DNA from 3 places in the Marinobacter sp. DS40M6 genome. Region 2 is predicted to be linked to each of the others. Evidence: predicted binding sites of a transcription regulator. Region 2 holds the regulator's gene; each other region holds the start of a gene.
The links. Region 2 encodes FliA, which starts transcription of late flagellar genes. Its sites were predicted from a motif close to CTAAAGTTTNNNNNNNNNNNGCCGNTAA; they were not measured.

Region 1 (7,246 bases), on a different contig from region 2:
CCCAGGCCCATCAACGACAACACTCGCAGCGAGCTGCTGCGGTCGATTCCGGGAATCGTGGACGGTCTGAGAAACGCCCTGCAGGAAATTTCGTGGGACCCGTTTGCCACCGACGCCGCCATAAGAGACCTTGAACTTGCCCACGTGGACGTGTTCCAGCGCCTTGTCACCACAACCCGCCCTGCTGTGGCGCCCGAACCTGAACCTCAGGCTGCGCCCCAAAAGGTGGAGGCGGAACCGTCTGTGGTCTCCAGGGATATGTCGGATACCGCGCCCAAAGCTCCAGAGAAAGTGGAGCGAACGACTGAGGGCGTAATGGCAGGCGCCTCCGAGCCCTCGGATGCCACCACGTCTGTATCTGCTAGCCCCGTGCCAAGCCCTGAAGAGCCGGCCGCAGAGGAATTGGCCGAGAGCTCCGGGGCAAATGTCGAGCTTCAATGGCTGGAGCGGGCTGATGGCCTTCGTGTTGGCTCCTGGGTTGAGCTGACCCGTGATGGCAACAAAACACGCTGCAAGCTGGCCGCGTTTATCAAGGCGACGGGCAAGTACATCTTCGTTAATCGCAGTGGTGCCAAAGTGGCGGAATATCAGCGTGAAAACCTTGCACTGGCGCTCGCTGCGGATGAGATCTCCATGTTGGACGACGGCCTGATATTCGACCGGGCGCTGGAATCCATCATCGACAACCTTCGCAGTAGCCGCAAGGACTGATCGTATAGCAAGACCGGAGACTTTGTGCTTCAATCAGGGGCATCAAAGCAACAACGGCGAACGCATCGGTGGTCCGGTCTGTTCGCCCCGGCCTGTTGGAACCACATTGTCTGAAACCATCCCTTCGCGCAACACCATTGACCTGTCGCCACCGGCTGTCGCCGGATTACGGACGACCGGTCGGGTAGCCGGCGCCCGTTGGTGCCCGTCTCCAAATTTTGGCAAACGCCCCGAAGGGGCGGCAATATCCCTGTTGGTTGTTCATAATATCAGCCTTCCTCCCGGGCAGTTCGGAGGCGATGCCATCGAACGGTTTTTCTGCAACCAACTGTCCCCCTCAGAGCACCCCTATTTCGAGACCATCGCCGATATGAAGGTTTCGTCACACCTGTTGATCCGCCGGGATGGCGAATGCCTTCAGTTCGTCAGCTTGTTGGGGCGCGCGTGGCATGCCGGGCGGTCCTGCTTTCAGGGCCTGGAAGAGTGCAACGATTATTCAATCGGCATTGAGCTGGAGGGTGCGGATGACATTCCATACACCGCAGCTCAGTATGAGGTGCTTGCTGACGTGTCAGCATTGATCATGAAGTCGTGGCCGGCCATCACGCCAGAGAGGATCACCGGGCACAGCGATATCGCACCCGGTCGCAAAACCGATCCAGGCCCGGCTTTTGACTGGCCCCGATATCGGCAACTGCTTGGTACAGGGCATGGCAACGGAGCGGATAACTGATGGTATTGGTGGTGTTTCTGCTCGCTTACCTGGTGAGACGCAAGCTGGATGCGGCCAACGCCTGGTCTTCTGAGCCGTTGTGGCGTTCCGCGTTTAACCGGGGAGGCGCTGAAAGGTCTGGTAACGAGGCAGGCCTATGGAAGGGGCTGGTTATTATTCTTGTGCCCTCGCTGATTCTGGCCGCCGGGGAGTACTATCTGCACACCATTGGCTGGCGCATGGCCGCGTATCCATTGGAGTTTTTGTTGATGGTGTTGTTGATGGGTGCGCCGGGTTGGCGGGCGCGCCTGGAGGTTTACAGTGAATCCTGGGCCAGGGGCGACATGCAGTCCGCTTGGCATCACGTTATGGATATTTTACCGGCTGACGAACGGGGCGCGGCAACGTCGCCCGATGAGATGCATCTGGCTTTGTCACGAACGCTGATGGTCAGCGTCTTCGAGCGTTTTTTTCTGGTCGCTTTCTGGTATGCCGTTGGCGGTATTGCGGCTGCCTTCTTTGCGAGGGGAGTTGTCGCGTTAAGGGATCACTGGCCGCAGGTGGCAGCGAGACCAGGGTTTGCCGCGCTGGCGGAGATACTCAATTGGCTTCCCTCACGACTACTGTCCTTCACGTTTGGAGTCGCAGGTGATCTTGCCGGCTGGATGAAAGAAGGAAAACGAAGACTGTTTGATTTTAGCCTCAGAACCAACCAGCTATTGATGGGCGCCGCGAGCGCGGCATTGACGGGCTACGCACTGGACCCGGAACGGTTCTCAAAGATCCATCCGGACGAATGGGCGGGCTTTGGTGGCCGCAGCCTGGAGGCCATCCGGGGTTTGCTGAACCGAAGCATGCTGGTCTGGATCTGCATCCTTGCGCTGCTGGTTATTGCCGGTGTGCGCTGATCACGACATTTTGACAAAAATTACATTTTTACGCCGAAAAACACTCAAGTTTGTAGTACTTTAGTCGACAATATAAACAAATAGAATAAAGTTCCATCCTTTCGATGCTTTCTGTGGGGGTACACGTGAACCAGCTTATCAAGCCTGCAGTAGCGCTGATGAATCGGCTGCCGATGTTCTACAAATTCAGCCTGATCAGTGTGTTGTTCCTGCTTCCCATTATTGCCCTTTCCTGGTTGGTTATCAGTGAACTGAACCGGTCGGTTGATACCATGACCCGGGGCGTGGAGGGATTGGAGCAGCTCGAAAAGGTGGATACGCTGCTGGCAGAGTCCATGGCATACCGGGATTTTCGTGCCCCCGGCAAGATCAAGGATGACAATGAACTGCTCTCACAGTCCGCAGAGTCGTCAGAAACGATTGATAGAATTCTTGAGGAACTGGTTAACGCAGAGGCTCGTTTTGATGAGTCCGGTAACTGGTCCCAGCAGGTGGCGATGCTGGTGGAAGAGTGGCAAACACTCAAATCGACTGACAGCTATCAGGGCAATATCGACCCCCAGTTCAAGTATTATCAAGAGTTCGTCCAGAAAGTGCGGGCGCTCTTGTCCGCGACCATTGAAATTTCCGGCCTGGGGCAGGACGCATCCCGGGAAAACCTGCTGCTTCTGGGGCTTTTGCGTGAGTCACTGCCGGATGCCCGCAGCATCATTGGCAGGGCCAGGACGTTCGGGACCTTTGCGCTCATCGACGGGCAGGTGGGTTACAACCTCAGTGACGCTCTTAATGAAATCTATGACGAACTGACCAACCGCGCATCGCTGCTCGGGCCTGCACTGACCGTATCGATGGATGCATCGCCGAACCTGGAGAAAACGACAGGTGATGCTGTCGAGGGCATTCTCGAGAGTCTGGTGGTTGTGCGTGACGAGCTGGATGCCAACATCATCACGCCCATGCGCCTCGAGTTACCCTGGCGGGATTTCAACCGCACCATCGAAAACCAGCTTGCCCATTACGATGCGCTCAAGGCTGGAATTTTTGACGTCGTTGGCGCAAACCTGAACTCACGCCTGGAGGGCGAGCTGCAGCAACGGCAGTTGATTATTGCCGCATTGGTAATTGTCCTGTTGGTGGTGGTTTACCTCTACGTCGGCTTCTTTATGTCGGTACGCACGGCTATTAATCGTTTCAGCACGGCAGCAAGGTCCGTGGCTGAGGGCGATATGACGACTCACATCCAATTGGATAATCGTGATGAATTGGGTGAACTGACTACCGAGTTCAACAACATGACGGACCGGATTGCCGAATTGATCCGCTCAGTGAGCAGCACTACATCGGACGTCGATCGCCAGGCCACTCGTGTCAACGATACCGCGGCTGCGAACAGTGAGGCCGTTGCGCGGCAGATGGAGGAGTCTGGCCAGATCAACGAAGCCATGAACCAGATGGTGGAAGCGGTCAATGAGGTCACTGAGAGTGCTCATCGCGTGTCTGATAGCGCTGGCGCGGCTGAAGAGGATACCGAGAGAGGCCGTGGAGTGGTTGCGGATACCGTCGCCACCATCAACCGTCTTGCCACCGAAATCTCCGGCGCGGTTGATGTCATCAACCGGGTAAACGCCGACAGCGATAACATCAGCCAGGTTCTGGTCGAAATAAAGGCGATTGCGGAGCAGACCAATCTCCTGGCATTGAATGCGGCCATCGAGGCTGCGCGCGCCGGTGAGCAGGGCCGTGGTTTTGCGGTTGTGGCAGACGAAGTACGTTCACTGTCACAGCGTACCCACAAATCGACTGAAGAAATCGAGGGTATGATCACCCGGTTGCAGAGCGGCGTGAAGGAAGCCGTTGCGGCCATGACCAACAGCCATGACGTGACTGAAACCACGGTGAAGAAATCGGCGGAAGTGACGGAAGCGCTGGACCGGATTGCCCAGGGGATTTCGACCATTGTTGATATGAGCCACCAGATCGCACAGGCGGCTGAGGAGCAGTCTGCCGTGGCGAAGAACGTCAATACCAACGTTGAACAAATCAGTGTCCTGGGTGAGAAAACGGCAGATAACGCCGAGGAAACCCTGGCATCGTCACGGGAAATGTCACAACTGACTGCATCCCTGCAGCGTCTCGTGGAAGCGTTCAGGGTCTGACATTCGGGATCTGAAGGGTATGCTCCTGACATCTATGGCGATAGCTGTTTAATACGGTTTGTCAGCATCTGGTTTGTCGGAACATCAACGCCCAGCGCATGCCCGCGCCCGACGATATACCCATTGATAAAGTCAATTTCGGTAGGGCGGCCCCGCCGCCTGTCGCTGCGCATGGATGAGGTATTCCGCGCCGTTTTGCGGGCAACCGTTTCGATGCGTTCGCGAATTGTGATTGATGGCAGGGCTTTTCCGATATCCTCCTTCATCACCTTCGAGATTTCGTCGCACAACTCATCGATGTGTTCCCGGTAGAACGGGTCGGCGAGGATGTCACCGTTCGGGCAGTCGAGGATTGCCGTAAAGGCATTGATACCCGCATTGATGATCAGTTTGTCCCACAGCCGCCTCTGAATGTCTTGCTCTGCGTGAACCGTTAACCCGCTGGTGCCAAGCGCCGTTACTACCTGCGTCAGATGCGTCGTCACACTCTTGGTTAATGGGCCAACCCAGGTTTCGCCTTTGCCGGCGTGGACTGTGCAGCCTGGTGCTGGGCGGTTCGCTCCTTCGGTGGTGCTGGCGGCCAGGATCGGTCGTTGTGGCCAACGCTCGGCGACCGCTTGCTGGCAGCCCATGCCGTTCTGGAACAGGACAATGGGGGTGTCCGGAGAAACATAATGGAGGTTGGATTCAATGGCATCGAGCGTATCGCCCGCTTTCGTGGTGACCATCAACAGTGAAGGGCGTGCTGCTGTGGCGAGCAGGTAGGGAACTGTGACGACTTCCTCTGGGCCTTCGAACGGCTGAAACGTGTAAGTCAGCGCGGGTTGATCTGTTTCCGGGGAAACCTCGTGACGAGGGATAAACGTTGCCGTCCCGGTGGCCAGGTAGCCCGCCCAGAGTTGGCCCATGGAGCCTGCTCCGAGAATGGCAATGCGGCCATTCCCGGACAGACCCTGATTCTTCCCTGCCTCGGCCACGGGTTACATGGCCTCGATGGCGGCCCGCTGCTCGCTGAGCCGGCTCATGCTGCCCTGGGCATCGCTGAGCTTTTCCTTCTCTTTTTCTACCACCTCTGCGGGCGCCTTGGCAGTGAATTTCTCGTTGCCAAGCTTTCCTTCCAGTCGGCCAACTTCTTTTTGCAGTCGCTCCAGTTCCTTGTCCAGTCGCTTGAGTTCGGCATCCTTGTCAATCAGACCGGCCATGGGCACCAGCACTTCCATCTCGCCAACCAATTGGGTGGCTGACATGGGGGCTTCGCCTTCGGTAAACCATTCCAGGCTGTCCAGGCGCGCCAGTGATGACAGGAACTGGCGGTTCTCGTCCAAGCGGCGTTTGTCGTCTGGGTTTTTACCACGCAGAAGCACCGGGATGGCTTTTGCAGGGGAGATGTTCATCTCGCCGCGGATATTCCGAACAGCGACAATCACGCCTTTCAGCCATTCAATATCGGCGGCAACCGCAGAGTCCTGCTTGTTGGCATCTGGCTGGGGGAAGGGTTGCAGCATAATGCTGTCACCACTCTTACCGGCCAGAGGTGCGATGCGCTGCCAGATTTCTTCGGTGATGAACGGCATCATCGGGTGCGCCAGGCGAAGGACCGCTTCCAGCACCCGTACCAGGGTGCGGCGGGTGCCACGTTTGGCTTCCGCACTGGCGTTGTCGTCGTTCAACGCCGGCTTGGAGAGTTCCAGGTACCAGTCGCAGTATTCGTTCCAGATGAACTCATACAGGGCGTACGCGGCCAGGTCGAACCGGTACTGGTCAAGATGGCGGATCACGTCCTGCTCGCAGGTTTGCAGCTCGCTGATGATCCAGCGGTCTGCCAGCGACAATTCCACGGCCTCACCGTTGACGCCGCAATCCTCGCCCTCGGTGTTCATCAGCACGTAACGGGCAGCGTTCCACAGCTTGTTGCAGAAGTTACGATAGCCTTCAAGGCGCTTCATGTCCCAGTTGATGTCGCGGCCGGTGGTCGCCATAGCGGAGAGAGTGAAGCGCAGGGCATCCGTACCATGAGCGGTAATGCCTTCCGGGAACTCCTTCCGGGTGCGCTTCCCGATCTTCTCGGCCAGTTTGGGCTGCATCAGGTTGCCAGTGCGTTTCTCCAGCAGGTCATCGAGCTCGATGCCGTCGATCATGTCCAGTGGGTCAATCACGTTGCCCTTGGACTTGGACATCTTGTCGCCGTGCTCGTCGCGGATCAGGCCGGTCACATACACGGTCTTGAACGGTACCTGTGGGGTGCCGTCCTCGTTTTTCATGAAGTGCATCGTCATCATGATCATCCGGGCCACCCAGAAGAAAATGATGTCAAAACCGGTCACGAGAACGTTGGTGGGGTGGAAGGTTTTCAGCCGCTCGGTGATTTCCGGCCAGCCCAGGGTGCCGAAGGTCCACAGGGCGGAGCTGAACCAGGTGTCGAGCACGTCGTCGTCCTGGTTCAGCTGCAGGTCGGCGGCAAGGTTGTGTTTCTGGCGCACTTCCTCTTCACTACGACCGACGTAGATATTGCCCTCGGCGTCGTACCAGGCGGGAATACGGTGGCCCCACCACAGTTGGCGGGAGATGCACCAGTCCTGGATATCCCGCATCCAGGCGAAGTACATGTTTTCGTACTGCTTGGGCACGAACTGGATACGACCGTCTTCGACCGCTTCGATCGCCGGCTTTGCCAGGGTTTTGGCATCGGCAAACCATTGGTCGGTCAGCATGGGTTCGATGATCAGACCGGAGCGGTCGCCCCTTGGCACGCTCAGCAC
Region 2 (7,246 bases):
GATTCCCCTGGTGGATAAGTCCCAGGGTGGTCAGCTTCTCAGCCGCATCAAGGGCGTTCGCAAAAAGCTCTCACAGGATCTGGGCTTCCTGATGCCTTCGGTCCATATTCGCGACAACCTCGACCTGATGCCCAATGTTTATCGCATCACCCTGATGGGGGTGACCATTGCCGAGGCAGAAATCCATCCGGACCGTGAACTGGCGATAGACCCAGGTCAGGTGTTCGGCAAGATCGAGGGGATAGAGGGCAAAGACCCCGCCTTTGGCCTGGACGCCAGTTGGATCGAACCGGACAAGAAAGACCAGGCACAGACCCTCGGTTATACCGTCGTGGACGCCAGTACCGTAGTGGCAACACACCTCAACCAGATCCTCCAGAAACACGCCCACGAACTGCTTGGCCATGAGGAAGTCCAGAAGTGGCTGGAACAGCTCGAGAAAGTATCTCCAAAGCTGGCGGAAGAACTGGTACCCACCACCATTTCCATCAGCCTGCTGCTGAAGGTGCTGCAGAACCTGCTGAAAGAGGAAGTGCCGATCCGTGACATGCGCTCTATTGCCGAAGCGATCGTGAACGTTCATCCGAAGAGCCAGGACCCGAAGCTGCTGACCACGGTTGCCCGCCAGTCACTGCGCCGGATGATTGTCCAGAGTATCTGTGGCAACGACACAGAGATCCCGGTGATCACTCTGGATCCAGACTTGGAACAGTTATTGCTGAAGTCCATGCAGCAGAGTCAACAATCCGGCGGTCAGGAAGACATCGGGCTGGTGCTGGAGCCAAATATGGTTGAGAAGCTTCAGCGGTCGCTCCAGGACAGCGTTCAGCGCCAGGAGATGCTGGGCAAGCCGGCGATTCTATTGGTTTCAGGGCCCTTGCGCCCGGTACTGGCGAAGTTTGCCAGCTACGGAGTAGAGCGTCTGCATGTACTGTCGTACCAGGAAATTCCGGATAACAAACAGATCACTATTGTCGCATCCGTCGGTCAGTAAAGGCCGCGGCTGGAAAGGCGGAAGGCGCTGGAAAGCGCTGACCGGGGAGGAAGCATCATTATGAAAGTTAAGCGGTTTTTTGCCCAAAGCATGGCAGAGGCACTGCGTCAGGTGCGGGATCAGATGGGTCCCGATGCCGTAATCCTTTCCAATCGTCGTGTGGATGGTGGCGTCGAAATTGTGACAGCGCTCGATTATGACGAAAATATGGCGCGCCAACGCCTCGGTGACGCTGCGCGGGAAGCCACCAATGGCTCACGACTGGCCGAAATGCAGGCGGAACAGCATCGCCGCCTGGAGGACGAACTCGGCCGCTCTCGCGATCGTATTCGGGAAGTGCGGGAAAAGCGCGCGACCTATGGTAATGCGGTTGGGGGTGGGGACTTCGGCCACGCTGGCTTGTCGAAAGAATCGCTGGCCGACGATGACATGGTGGTTGAAGAGCCTACCGCTGCCTATTCCGGAGAACTGGCGCAAATGCGTGCGGAGATCAGTTCCCTTCGTGACCTGGTCAGTGCCCGGAATGGCGGTGAACCCGAACAAACAGCGGTGAACGCAGTACAGCAGAGGCTGTCTGAGAGGTTGCAGGAGTTTGGTCTCGGGCTGGAGCTCGCCAACTCTCTGTCCCGGCGCCACCGCGCAGGCCGGCTTGAGGATGGCTGGAAGCAGTCTCTGAAAATGCTGGCCGCCGGTGTGAAGACCGCGCGTACTGAATGGGCGGATGAGGGCGGTGTCTACGCCCTGGTGGGCCCAACCGGGTCCGGCAAGACGACGACCATCGGCAAGCTGGCCGCGCACTATGTGCTGCGCCACGGCGCCGACTCTCTGGCGCTGGTCACCACCGATCGCTATCGGGTCGCGGCCCATGAGCAACTATTTGTGTTCGGGCGCATACTGAACGTTCCGGTTCGGGTTGTGGACGAAACCCATTCCCTGGACGACATACTGGACGAACTGTCGGACCGGCACCTGGTGTTGATTGATACCGCTGGCCTGACCAGCACCGACAAGGGCTACGAGGAGCAGCTTATGGAGCTGGCTCGCAGTCACCATCGGATTCGAACCCATCTGGTGGTTTCGGCAACCAGTCAGCCGCGCATCATGAAATCCGTTTGGCATTGCTATAAGATGGCAAATCTTACGGGTTGTGTGATGACCAAAATCGATGAAGCACTGACCCTGGGTGAATCGCTGGGATTCGTCATGGAAACGGGATTGCCGGTGGCGTATTACACCGACGGGCAGAAAATCCCGGAAGACCTGCACCACGCTGAGTCCATTCCGCTGGTGCGGTTGGCCGTGGAGAGGCTGAAGAAACTCCAGCAGCAACAGGCAGTCGCTGTTTAAAAACAACACAGCCTGCGGTTAAACGCGGCAAGAGATCAGAGTCAGTATGAGCAAACCACATCCGGTACAGGTGATTGCCGTTTCCGGCGGGAAAGGGGGCGTTGGCAAGAGCAACGTATCAGTGAACCTTGGCATCGCCCTAGCACAAATGGGACGGCGGGTGGTGCTGCTCGATGCCGACCTGGGCCTTGCCAACATTGACGTTCTGCTTGGCATTACCGCCAATCGTAATATCCAGGACGTCATCGCCGGGGAATGTGACCTTCGGGATGTGTTGGTCAACGGCCCCGGTGGCATCAAAATCGTGCCTGCGTCCTCAGGTACCCAACGCATGACCCAGCTTTCCAATCTGGAGCACGCTGGCCTGATCAACGCGTTCAGCGAACTGGGTGACCAGATCGATGTGCTGATCGTTGATACCGCTGCGGGTATTTCCGAATCGGTGGTCAGTTTCCTCCGGGCCTCACAGGAACTATTACTGGTTGTTTGTGATGAACCTACCTCTATCACCGATGCCTACGCCCTTATAAAGCTTATGAACCGGGATTACGGCACCAACCGCTTCCGTATACTGGCCAATCAGGTCAGGAATGAGCAGGAAGGTCGCCATCTGTTTGAAAAACTGACCCGGGTTACCGAGCGCTTTCTTGATGTGGCCCTACAATATGTGGGTATGGTGCCGTATGACGAGGCCGTAAAAAAAGCGGTACAGCGCCAGCGTGCCGTGCTGGATGCCTATCCGCGGGCAAAAGCATCGTTGGCGATCAAGAGCCTCGCGGAGAAAGTGGATAGCTGGCCGCTGCCATCATCGCCCCGGGGACATCTGGAATTCTTTGTGGAGCGGCTCGTCGAAGTCTGATTTTGATCCTGTCACTGAATAGCCGGATACATGACATTGGCGAAAGAACTTGGAACCTACAACCGGACGGGTACACGAGGACCTTCCCAGCTCGTTGAGGAGCAGGCCCCGCTGGTCAAAAAAATAGCGCTTCACCTCATGGCGCGGCTGCCGGCATCTGTCCAACTGGATGACCTTATGCAGGCAGGCATGATTGGCTTGTTGGAAGCTGCACAGCGATACAGTTCCGACAAGGGGGCTACCTTTGAGACATACGCCGGGATCCGGATTCGCGGAGCCATGGTAGATGAAATTCGCAAAGGTGACTGGGTACCCCGATCCGTCCACAGGAACTCCCGCCGCATTGCCAAAGCCATCAAGGCTGTCGAGGACCGCCTGGGTCGGGAAGCTCAAGACTCGGAAGTAGCCGAGGAGCTGGGGCTGGACCTCGACGAATACTATTCCTCCCTGAGCGATGCTAACAGTGGCCGACTTTTTAGCCTGGATGAGCTCAATGAATCCGGCGAGCTGCCGATAGAAGAAACAGAGGACAGTGATAACCCGTTGGATGGCTTGGCGTCTGACAACTTCCGGAAGAGCCTGGCAGCTGCGATTGGTGACCTGCCCGAGCGAGAAAAGCTGGTGCTCAGCCTTTACTATCAGGAAGAATTGAACCTGAAGGAAATTGGTGCTGTGTTGGGTGTCAGTGAAAGCCGGGTCAGCCAGATTCACAGCCAGGCCGCGCTCCGTCTGCGGGGGCGTCTTACTGGTTGGCAGAGCTGAACAGGCCGCCAGTCCCATTGAACGGCGTTACCAGGCATTCTTTACTGTAGCCTTTTGGTAACCGGTGCTTTACAACCGGCTCAAAGGCCACACAATAAGCGGTTAAACTACCGGCCTGCTAGACTGTGAGCCGGAAGCCAAAAACGAATTCCGGGCGTTTTTAACTGGAGGTCCCATTGGACAAGAACATGAAAATCCTGATTGTGGATGACTTCTCCACAATGCGACGGATCATTAAGAACCTGCTTCGCGATCTCGGTTTTACCAACACTGACGAAGCAGACGACGGCAATACAGCACTGCCTATGCTCAGGAGCGGCAAATACGATTTTCTGGTAACCGACTGGAATATGCCAGGGATGTCCGGACTCGATCTGCTCAAGGAAGTCCGTGCCGATGACAGCCTGAAAACCCTGCCTGTGCTCATGGTGACCGCCGAGGCGAAGCGCGACCAGATTGTCGCTGCTGCGCAGGCCGGTGTGAACGGCTACGTGGTCAAGCCCTTCACGGCAGCCGTACTCAAGGAGAAGATTGAGAAGATCTTCGAACGCATCCAGTAATTCAGAGGTCGGACGGCTCCCATGAGCAATAGAAAAAAAGACCCACAGGGGCTCGACCCGGAGGTCACGGAGAAACTCCGCAGCCAGGCGGCCGAGTTGGTTGAACAGGTCAACGCCGGGGACTATGGCCGCGCGATGACGCTGATCAATGAATTGAGCGAGGTGAGGGACCAGAGCCTGTATCGGGAAGTCGGCCGCTTGACCCGCAGCCTCCACGAGGCGATCCGCAATTTCCAGATCGATCCCCGTAACGCCGAACAGTCAGAAGCTCTGTCGAAGATGACCGATGCGTCGGATCGCCTTGAGTACGTGGTTCAGATGACCGGTAAAGCGGCCAATCGGACCATGGATCTGGTTGAGGAGGCTATGCCCAAGGCCAGCGCCCTCCGCGACGAGGCCGCCGAGCTGAGAGACCAGTGGCAGAAACTGCGTCGCCGCGAGATGGCGCCGGCTGAATTTCGTGAGCTCTATGCCCGTATCGACACGTTTTTCGTGACCCTGAATACCGATGCCGGGGCGATGTACGACAACTTGTCGGAAATTCTTCTGGCCCAGGATTTCCAGGACCTCACTGGGCAGGTGATCCAAAAGGTCACCACTCTGGTTAAAGAGGTGGAAGAGCATCTGTTGAGCCTGGTAGTGATGGCGAGTCATGTGGACCAGATGACCGGCACCGTGCATGAACTGGAAGAGCGGGAAAAGATATCGGCGGAACAGGGTGTTGGTCCACAGATCAAGGCCGAAGAACGCGAAGACGTAGTATCGGGACAGGACGATGTTGATGATCTTCTGTCCAGTCTCGGTTTCTGAGTAAGAGAGGGTAACGCATGGCGCTTGATGCCGATGAAGAGATCCTGCAGGACTTCCTTGTTGAGGCAGGCGAGATACTCGAAAAGCTGTCGGAGCAACTGGTCGACCTGGAACAAAACCCGGACGACAGCGATCTGCTCAACGCCATCTTCCGAGGCTTTCACACCGTAAAAGGCGGCGCTGGGTTTCTGCAACTCGATGCCCTGGTGAACTGCTGTCATTCCGCGGAGAACGTCTTCGATATCCTGCGCAACCACAAGCGCAAGGTGGACTCGGAACTGATGGACGTGGTGCTGGAAGCCCTGGATCACGTCAATGCCATGTTTGAACAGGTTCGCCACCACGAGGAACCGACGCCAGCTCCCGAGGAACTGATTGCCGCTCTGGACGCATTGGCGCAGCCGGCAGGGGAGTCGTCGCCAGCAAACGCAGCGGTCGCTCGCGAAGAACAGAACGAGAGCAACGAAGCCAGTTCTGGAGAAGATGGCGGTGATATTACCGACGACGAATTCGAGCGGTTGCTGGATGCCCTGGAAGAGGAAAAGACCAGCAGCGCTCCGGTTTCCAGTGACGACGGCAATGAATCTTCAGGCGGTGACGGAGGGAGCGGAGACGACATCTCCGATGATGAATTCGAGGCCCTGCTGGACCAATTGCATGGCAAGGGCCAGTTCTCAGGCCCGCCTGAAACCGGCAAGGCAGCCCCTGACAGCCAGGATGCCTCGGGCGACAAGGTTACCAGTGATGAGGCCAGTGACAGCAAGGGTGGCGACGACCTGATTTCGGACGACGAGTTCGAAAAGTTGCTGGATGACCTGCACGGCAAGGGTGGTAGCCCTACGGCAGAAACTGCCAAGCCGGCCCCTGGGCCTGCTGCAAAGCAGCCGTCGGCCACGTCTCCCAGTGCCAAGGCTGACAAGCCCGCGCAACCGACTGGTAAGCCCGAAAAAGCGCCTGCGGATAATGGCAAGGCAGGCGTAACGCCTGCGATGCCGGCACGGGATGCGAATGCACCAGTGGCTGAAACTTCGGTGCGGGTGGATACCAAGCGCCTGGACGACATCATGAACATGGTGGGTGAACTGGTGTTGGTGCGTAACCGGTTGCAGCGTCTGGGCGCCCAGAGTGAAGACGAGCATATGCACAAGGCCGTCTCAAACCTGGACGTGGTGACCACCGATCTTCAGTCAGCGGTGATGGCGACGCGGATGCAGCCCATCAAGAAAGTATTTGGCCGCTTCCCGCGGGTGGTTCGCGACCTGGCCCGCAGCCTGAAGAAAGAAATCAACCTTGAGATGCACGGCGAAGAGACCGACCTGGACAAAAACCTGGTCGAGGCGCTGTCCGATCCTCTGGTCCATCTTGTTCGCAACTCGGTTGATCACGGTATAGAGGCACCCGATATTCGTGAAAAGGCGGGCAAGCCTCGTCAGGGTCGTGTGACGCTGTCGGCTGAGCAGGAAGGCGACCACATCCTGTTGTCCATCGAAGACGACGGTGCTGGTATGGATCCGGATGTACTGCGCCGAAAAGCGGTCGAAAAGGGCATCTACGAACAGGATGCCGCTGACCGACTGACCAACACCGAGTGCTACAACCTGATTTTCTCCGCCGGGTTCTCCACCAAGGATCAGATATCGGATGTGTCCGGTCGTGGCGTTGGCATGGACGTGGTGAAAACCAAGATCAGTCAGCTCAACGGGCAGCTGAGCGTCGAGTCGGAGCTGGGCAAAGGGTCTCGCATCGTCATCAAGGTGCCGCTGACCCTGGCCATCATGCCTACCCTGATGATCATGCTTGGCGACCAATCCTTCGCGCTGCCACTGGTGAACGTGGTCGAGATTTTCCATCTGGACCTAAGCAAGAAGAACATTGTGGATGGCCGTGAATGCATCGTGGTTCGAGACAAAGTCT
Region 3 (7,246 bases), on a different contig from region 2:
CAGGAAGGCCTGAAACCCGCTTGGCGCTGGGTGGCTGCCGTCGGGGTTCTGGCGGGGTTCCTGATTCTATCGTTCTATTCTGTGATCGGCGGATGGGCGATTTCCTATGTGGGCACCGCCGCCACGGGCCAGTTGGCTGGCCAGTCGGCAGAGTCCATAGGTGCCATCTTCTCCGGCCTGTTGGGCGACCCGATGAAGCTGCTTCTGTGGCACACCCTGTTCATGGCGTTGGTCATGATTGTGGTTGCACGAGGCGTACGTTCCGGGCTTGAACGCGCTGTCAGTATTCTGATGCCAGCCCTGTTCGTGCTCCTGCTGATTGTCGTGGGCTATGCGATGACCACTGGCCACTTTGGTCAGGCCGTCGCCTTCCTGTTCCAGCCTGACTTCTCAAAGCTCACCACTTCGGGCGTTTTGGTTGCCCTGGGCCACGCGTTTTTCACGCTCAGCCTCGGCATGGGTGTCATGATGGCCTACGGCTCCTATCTGCCCAAAAACATCTCCATCGCCAAAACCTCCGTGACCGTCTCGATCATGGATACCGCCGTGGCCTTGTTAGCCGGGCTGGCTATCTTCCCGATCGTATTCGCCAATGGCCTTGAGCCAGGCGCCGGCCCCGGCCTGATTTTCCAAACCCTGCCACTGGCGTTCGGCCAAATGCCCATGGGCAGCCTCTTCGGTACCCTGTTCTTCGTGTTGCTGATCTTTGCCGCCTGGACATCCGGCATTTCCCTGCTGGAGCCGATTGTTGAATGGCTTGAGGAACAGAAAGGTATGAACCGCACGGTGAGTACCGTCGGGGCAGGCATCGTGTGCTGGTTATTGGGTGTGGCCTCCGTGCTTTCGCTAAACCTGTGGTCGGACGTGACACCGCTGGGCATGTTTGCGATGTTCGAAGGCAAAACCATCTTCGACCTTCTGGACTTCCTGACCGCTAATATCCTGTTGCCCCTGGGCGGACTGCTGGTCGCCGTGTTTGTCGGCTGGACAATGTCTCGACAGGCGCTGGAAAGCGAACTGGGCATGTCAGCGGGCACATTCTCGCTCTGGTATCGCGTACTGCGTTACTTCACACCCGTTGCTGTAGCCATCGTCTTCGTCTACAACCTGGTATAAACACTCAAGCGGGATGCCGGCCTCTGTTCTGGGGCCGGCTCATCAGCCAAACGGCCATCAAGACACCGTGTAACACCAGGAACGGTATGGCAATCAGCAACAGTCCATTCCAGTCAAACGCCGCCAATACCGCACCAGCACTCAGTGCAGCTGTCGCCTGCGAGCCGAATACCATCAGGTCGTTGAGCCCCTGAACACGGAACCGCTCCTCATCGCGATATCCCTGCGGTAATAGCGTGGTGCCGCCGACAAACAGGAAGTTCCAGCCTACTCCCAACAGGATGAGTGCAAACAGGTAGTGGTGAAAGCTGATACCGCTGAACGCCAGGGCCACACACCCCAGATAGGCGAGCAATCCCAGGCCCATCATCCTTGGAATACCCACCACACGAATGAACCAGCCACTGATCAGCGACGGCAAGTACATGGCCATGATGTGAATCTGAATGACCCACTTGGCATCTTCAAGCGGGTGGTCGGCCACTTCCGTCATACTCAGTGGTGTTGCCGTCATGATAAAGCTCATGAGGGCATAACCGATGGCAGCGGAACTGATCGCCGCCCAAATGACCGGTTGCCTCAGGATGTCAGACATCGGGCGACCGCCCTCCCCCAAGGCTTCCCGTACTCGCTCCCCGCTGGCGCGGTATCCGAAAACCAGTACGACCATGGCAACCACCTGCACGGCACTCAATGCAAGCCAGCCGCCCATGAAAGGGTGCTCGGCTTGGCCTCCACCTCCCAAAAGCGCAATTTCCGGCCCCAGCCACGCCGCTACGAGGCCGCCTAGAAGCACCCTGGCTGCTGCGGAGCCAGCCATCTCGGGCGCTACCGACTCCATGGCCGCAAAGCGGTATTGGTGAACCACCGCCAGCCCGGTTCCGCCCACAACCGCCGCAGCGCACAAGAACGGGAAACTCGCACTCCAGGCTGCCAACGCACCGAACAACCCGGACACCACACCCGCCAGCGTGCCAAGCAACATAACCGGCTTGCGCCCCAGGCGTTCCATCAGCCACGTAGCAGGCTTTATAGCCAGGACCGTTCCAACTACCACAAGGCCCACGGGCAAGGTTGCCCACTCAGGTGATGGCGCCAGAAGACGTCCGTGAATGCTTCCGATAAAGACGATGAAAGGCGCTGTACACATGGCAAGCGCCTGGGCGGCGACCAGTATCCATACATTGATCGGCATTGGGTGGGCCTATTTCTTGCGGTAGATGATCCCTGGGTGGCACTGCACCATTTCGTAGAGATGAGGCAACCCGTTCAGCGATTCCGATGCTCCCAGTATCAGGTAACCACCGGGATTGAGAGTGGCATGGATACGGGTCAGGATGTCCTTTTTAAGCTCTGCCGAAAAGTAGATCAGTACGTTCCGGCACATAACAATGTCAAACTTCCCGAGCATGTAGCGTTCAAGCAGGTTCAGCTCCCTGAACTCCACCATGCTCTTGATTTGCGGTCGGATCTGCCAACTGCCATTCATGGCAGGAGTAAAAAACTGCTTTTGCCGCTCGGGTGACAGGCCCCGGCCAATGGCAATCATCTCGTACTCGCCACGGCGCGCAACCTCTAGAACGCTTTTGGAGATGTCGGTGGCGGTGATCTTCACATCCCGCAGCCTACCCGGCCGCTGGCGACGAAATTCTTCAATAATCATCGCTACCGAATAGGGCTCCTGGCCTGTCGAACAGGCTGCAGACCAGATACGAAGTGACTGCGCTGATTTTCTGTCGCCAAATTCCGGCAGCAGCTTTTCCTGCAGGATGCGGAACGGGTGATTGTCCCGAAACCAGAGGGTTTCATTCGTCGTCATCGCGTCGATCACGACTTCCTTCAAACTGCTGCGACCGGTTCTCTTCACGCGATCCAGCAAATCACCCAGGGTTCTCAGCTCGTTCTCTTCCATGATCCGCCGCAAACGGCTTTTTACCAAATACTGCTTGTTCTCCCCGAGCAAAATGCCACACGCATCCTGCAGGAATGATTTAAAGGCCTCGTATTCCTGTGGCGTTATTTCAGCTTTCATTGGATCTCATTATCGAGTGAGTCGGAAGTAACGGAGGAGCGTCACTGCTCGCGGTCGACAATTTCCATGACTCTTTCAGCCAGCTCATCGGGGCTGAATTTAGCCATGAAATCGTCAGCGCCCACCTTCTGCACCATCGCCTTGTTAAACACGCCACTCAGGGACGTGTGCAGCATGATAAATACATCCTTGATTGCAGGCTCATTTTTACACTTGGTGACCAGAGTGTACCCGTCCATTTCCGGCATTTCGACATCGGATATGATCAAACACAGGTGATCGGCGGCGCGAGAGCCATCTGCCGTAATCTCTTTCAGATAATCCAGGGCCTGCCTGCCATCATTCTTGGTCACCACTCCCATACCAATGGCAGTGAGACATCGCTCAATCTGGCGTCGCGCCACAGCCGAATCGTCTACAACCAGCACCGGCAGATGGCCAGGCACCCGCTCTGAACTGCGATTGCGAACCTCTTCGGTGACATCTTCCTCAAACGGCGACACTTCAGACAGGATCTTTTCAACATCGATGACCTCTATCAGCTTGTCTTCAAAGTGCGTTACCGCTGTGAGGTAAACGTCTTTGCCCGCACCCTTGGGTGGCGGCAGGATGTCTTCCCAGTTCATATTCACGATGCGGTCGACACCAGCCACCAGGAAACCCTGGGTTTTTCGGTTGTACTCAGTAATGATCACGAAGCTGGTGGCCATCTCTTCCTTGGGAATACCGGGAAGCCGGATTGACATACCTAGGTCAATGATTGGGATAGTCTCGCCACGAATATGGGCCACGCCCCGAACCATAGGGCGACTGTTCGGCAACGATGACAGCCTGGGGCACTGCAACACTTCCTTGACCTTGAAGACGTTGATGCCGTACATCTGCCGGCCACGAAGGCGAAATAACAGAAGCTCCAGACGATTCTGGCCCACCAGCTGGGTGCGCTGATTTACACTGTCCAATACCCCTGCCATCGTTTATATCTCCCACTCGAAACGTCTTGCTGCCGGCACGCATCTTGCTGCGTTATTCTAAAAAGTCGCGTGGAACCGGCTATGTGCCGGTTTATTGACTCACTCGATAGGCTTAACGGCCGAATCCGGAAATCATTAGGATATTCCTGAACTCGGGGCTTTACCCGGTTAATGACAGCATAGGACAAACTGCCGCGTATGCGCATTACCAATTTCGCCATCATATTGTTATTCACCGTAACAGCCGGCCCGGCAATGGCCTCCACGACCACGTCCGAACAAATTCAAAGCAGCGCGGAACAATTTCTGGAGGCATTTTCAGAGGCTCAGGCAAACGAAGGCTTTACGGTTTCCCACGATACCGGCCAACTCGACGCACGCCTCTCGCTCGCAACCTGTGATACCCCACTCAGCGTATCGTTCAGCGGCGACCCCTGGAGGACCACCCAACCCTCGCTACTGGTTTCCTGCGAGGGCGAGCGCCCCTGGCGCATGTTCCTTCCGGTATCCGTCACGATAACCGGTGAAGCCATGGTCGCCGCCCGCCCCTTGGGGCGCGGCGAACGACTGACGAAAGCGGCAATACAGTCGGATAACGTGGTGGTGAATTCGATTCGACGGGGCGCAATAACCAATGTCGACCAGTTAGTGGGCATGGAAATGCGCCGCGGCGTGAACGCCGGTACCGTATTTACACCGGATTTGGTGCTGGCTCCGGCAGCGATCGAACGCGGAGACCATGTTATCATCAGCGCCCGCAGCGGCAATTTTTCGGTAAACTCAAGGGGTAAAGCCCTGGCCAGTGCCGGGATTGGAGAACAGGTTCTGGTTGAGAACCTCTCGTCCTCCCGCACCGTGCGTGCCCGTGTGACTGCTCCCGGGCATGTCGAGATTCCCATGTAACCTCGTTCCCGGCATTGATTCACCGGAAACGGCAATCTGTTGCCGGTTTTTTTTTGAAAGATGACAAGAGTGTCATTTAACTCTTGCAAAAATCGCTAAAGAAACGTCAGGCCATGCCGATAGACAGGTATGAAATTTTGGAGCCGCCCAACGCGGCCGACCAGTTAAGCAGGTAACGTTATGTCAGTTGACTTTAATGGAATAGGCCCAGGCCAGGTCAACACCCAGAAAACCACGGCCGATAAATCTTCCGCTACCCAGAGCACTCAGCCCTCTACAGCTGAGCAGGCAAAGACCCAGGCGCAAGGCGCCCGTGGCGAAAATGTCAATTTGAGCAGCCAGGCGAAGAACCTGAAACAGCTCGAACAAAAGCTCGGCAGTTATCCGGAAATGGACGATGACCGTATCGAGCAGATCCGCTCTGCCCTTGAAAGCGGCTCCTACAAGGTTGATGCGGAGAAACTGGCCCAGAAAATGCTTGAGATGGATGAAAGCATTTTCGGGTGAGTAGATCATGGCCGCAATTGATGAACTGAAAGACCTTTTATCTCAGGATATCCGTCAACTCGAATCCCTGGCGGACGTCCTGCAGCAGGAAAAAGCCTGCCTTTCCACATCTGATATCCGTAAACTCGAATCACTGACTGGCGAGAAAAACACTCTGTTGGGTCAGATTCGTGAACGGGCCAAACTCAAAATCCGCCTTCTGGTGTCGATGGGGTTTCGACCTGAAAACGGAGCACCCTCACGGTTTATTCTCAGCGCCGGCCTGTCAGATGTTTACGACTTGTGGCGGGAGGCCGACGAACGCCTTAAGACCTGTCACCAGTTGAATAGCAATAATGGGCGGGTTGTCAGTCACCTCCAGAAGCGCCTTTCACGTCTTACTGATATATTCCGCGGCGTTTCCGGGCACCAGACCCTCTACGGTGCTCAGGGCGAGCAAAAGGCCGTATCACACCGTACCGTTCTGGCGAGCGCCTGACGGCTTCTGGGCTCCGCAAACGTCGGAGCCCAACGCATCCCATCAGCGAGTATAGATCGTCATCTGTGAATCGGGATGGAAGCGGATATTGTCGAGGGCAATGTTCCCCATGGACGGTCCCTGACTGCCGCTGACCCGTATATTGTCCATGCGGATCTGTTCGATCCTTTCCGGGAACGCCAGGGTGAGTCCGCCATCGTCACGAACCGTGTAACGGGGAACATCATCCCGATAATGCACACCGGATATCGTAAGATCAGAATCCAGGAAGTTCAGCACCGGCACGAAAATGTTCGCTGTTAGTTTCAGGCCTTCGATGACATCCGGATCAACCTCTCCTGTCCCGTCGTTACTTCCGGTCATGGCAGATACCGTGGCGATACGATCCAACAAGGATTGATCACCCTGCCCCGACACGCCGGCCATCTCGTCGTCATTAAGCGGCGCCAAACCGGCACGCTCGTACAATTGCGCGGCGTCCGTAACGTCTCGTGAATCATTCGTGGTGCTGCCAGCGGCAAAACTGACCAATGGCTGAAAAGGCAATACCGCCATAGTGACCAGTGCAGCCGCGTTGCGGTAACGGGATTGGTGCTTGAGAACCCGATGCAACTCGCGCTCGGTAATCCAGCCGGACTGTATAAACACCTCGCCGAGCCGCTGACCGGTCTCATGCTGTAGGCGCAGGCCCTCTTCCAACTGAATTTCGGAAAGGTATCCCCGGTTTATCAGCAACCGACCGAGACGGGATTTTTCTTCGAAGCCCTGACGGATTTTCAAGGTATGCCTCCAATAGCTTCACAGTGATTGCCGTACAACCTGGCCCGGTCAGAGTGCATCAATGCCACTGATGCGATAAAAGGTTAGCTGATAGTCATGAACTCCGCAGGGAATATGCCCGACTTGACAAGTATTATCTGCTAACATCCTGCAACAGACTGGATTCATGGGAACAGTATCGCAGCAAACATTCCCGAAGCTACCTACTATTCCCTGAACTAACTACGTGAGCCATTATAGAATGACAAATTTCGTAAAACCGTTTCGTTATGTGATGCAAATCGCTCTATCTGTAACCTTCATGCTGGGTATCGGCAACTGCCTGGCGGCAGAAGGGCAACAGAATGAGCTGCCCCAGGTGATTATTGAAACCAGCGAAGGTGCCATTGAGGTGACTCTGCGCCCGGACATCGCTCCCGAGACCGTTGAGAATTTTATTGCCTATGCCAAAAACGG

Region 1: the regulator FliA is predicted to act here: its motif matches at 2,375-2,402, upstream of JJO78_RS19850 (methyl-accepting chemotaxis protein).
Region 3: the regulator FliA is predicted to act here: its motif matches at 5,121-5,148, upstream of flgM (flagellar biosynthesis anti-sigma factor FlgM).

The regions. Positions count from the first base shown of each region.
Region 1 is NZ_JAFCAE010000010.1:29,496-36,741, reverse strand. Features, by position in the region: gene JJO78_RS19865 (DUF1631 domain-containing protein) at 1-711, shown strand, start outside; gene ampD (1,6-anhydro-N-acetylmuramyl-L-alanine amidase AmpD) at 818-1,444, shown strand; gene JJO78_RS19855 (regulatory signaling modulator protein AmpE) at 1,444-2,331, shown strand; gene JJO78_RS19850 (methyl-accepting chemotaxis protein) at 2,436-4,487, shown strand; gene JJO78_RS19845 (ketopantoate reductase family protein) at 4,520-5,464, opposite strand; gene JJO78_RS19840 (valine--tRNA ligase) at 5,468-7,246, opposite strand, start outside.
Region 2 is NZ_JAFCAE010000004.1:56,226-63,471, reverse strand. Features, by position in the region: gene flhA (flagellar biosynthesis protein FlhA) at 1-994, shown strand, start outside; gene flhF (flagellar biosynthesis protein FlhF) at 1,055-2,341, shown strand; gene JJO78_RS11045 (MinD/ParA family protein) at 2,388-3,200, shown strand; gene JJO78_RS11040 (RNA polymerase sigma factor FliA) at 3,231-3,962, shown strand; gene cheY (chemotaxis response regulator CheY) at 4,139-4,522, shown strand; gene JJO78_RS11030 (protein phosphatase CheZ) at 4,544-5,332, shown strand; gene JJO78_RS11025 (chemotaxis protein CheA) at 5,350-7,246, shown strand, end outside.
Region 3 is NZ_JAFCAE010000006.1:21,725-28,970, forward strand. Features, by position in the region: gene JJO78_RS15640 (sodium-dependent transporter) at 1-1,116, shown strand, start outside; gene JJO78_RS15645 (MFS transporter) at 1,121-2,311, opposite strand; gene JJO78_RS15650 (CheR family methyltransferase) at 2,321-3,148, opposite strand; gene JJO78_RS15655 (chemotaxis protein CheV) at 3,190-4,122, opposite strand; gene flgA (flagellar basal body P-ring formation chaperone FlgA) at 4,321-5,025, shown strand; gene flgM (flagellar biosynthesis anti-sigma factor FlgM) at 5,206-5,532, shown strand; gene JJO78_RS15670 (flagella synthesis protein FlgN) at 5,540-6,010, shown strand; gene JJO78_RS15675 (hypothetical protein) at 6,053-6,790, opposite strand; gene JJO78_RS15680 (peptidylprolyl isomerase) at 7,032-7,246, shown strand, end outside.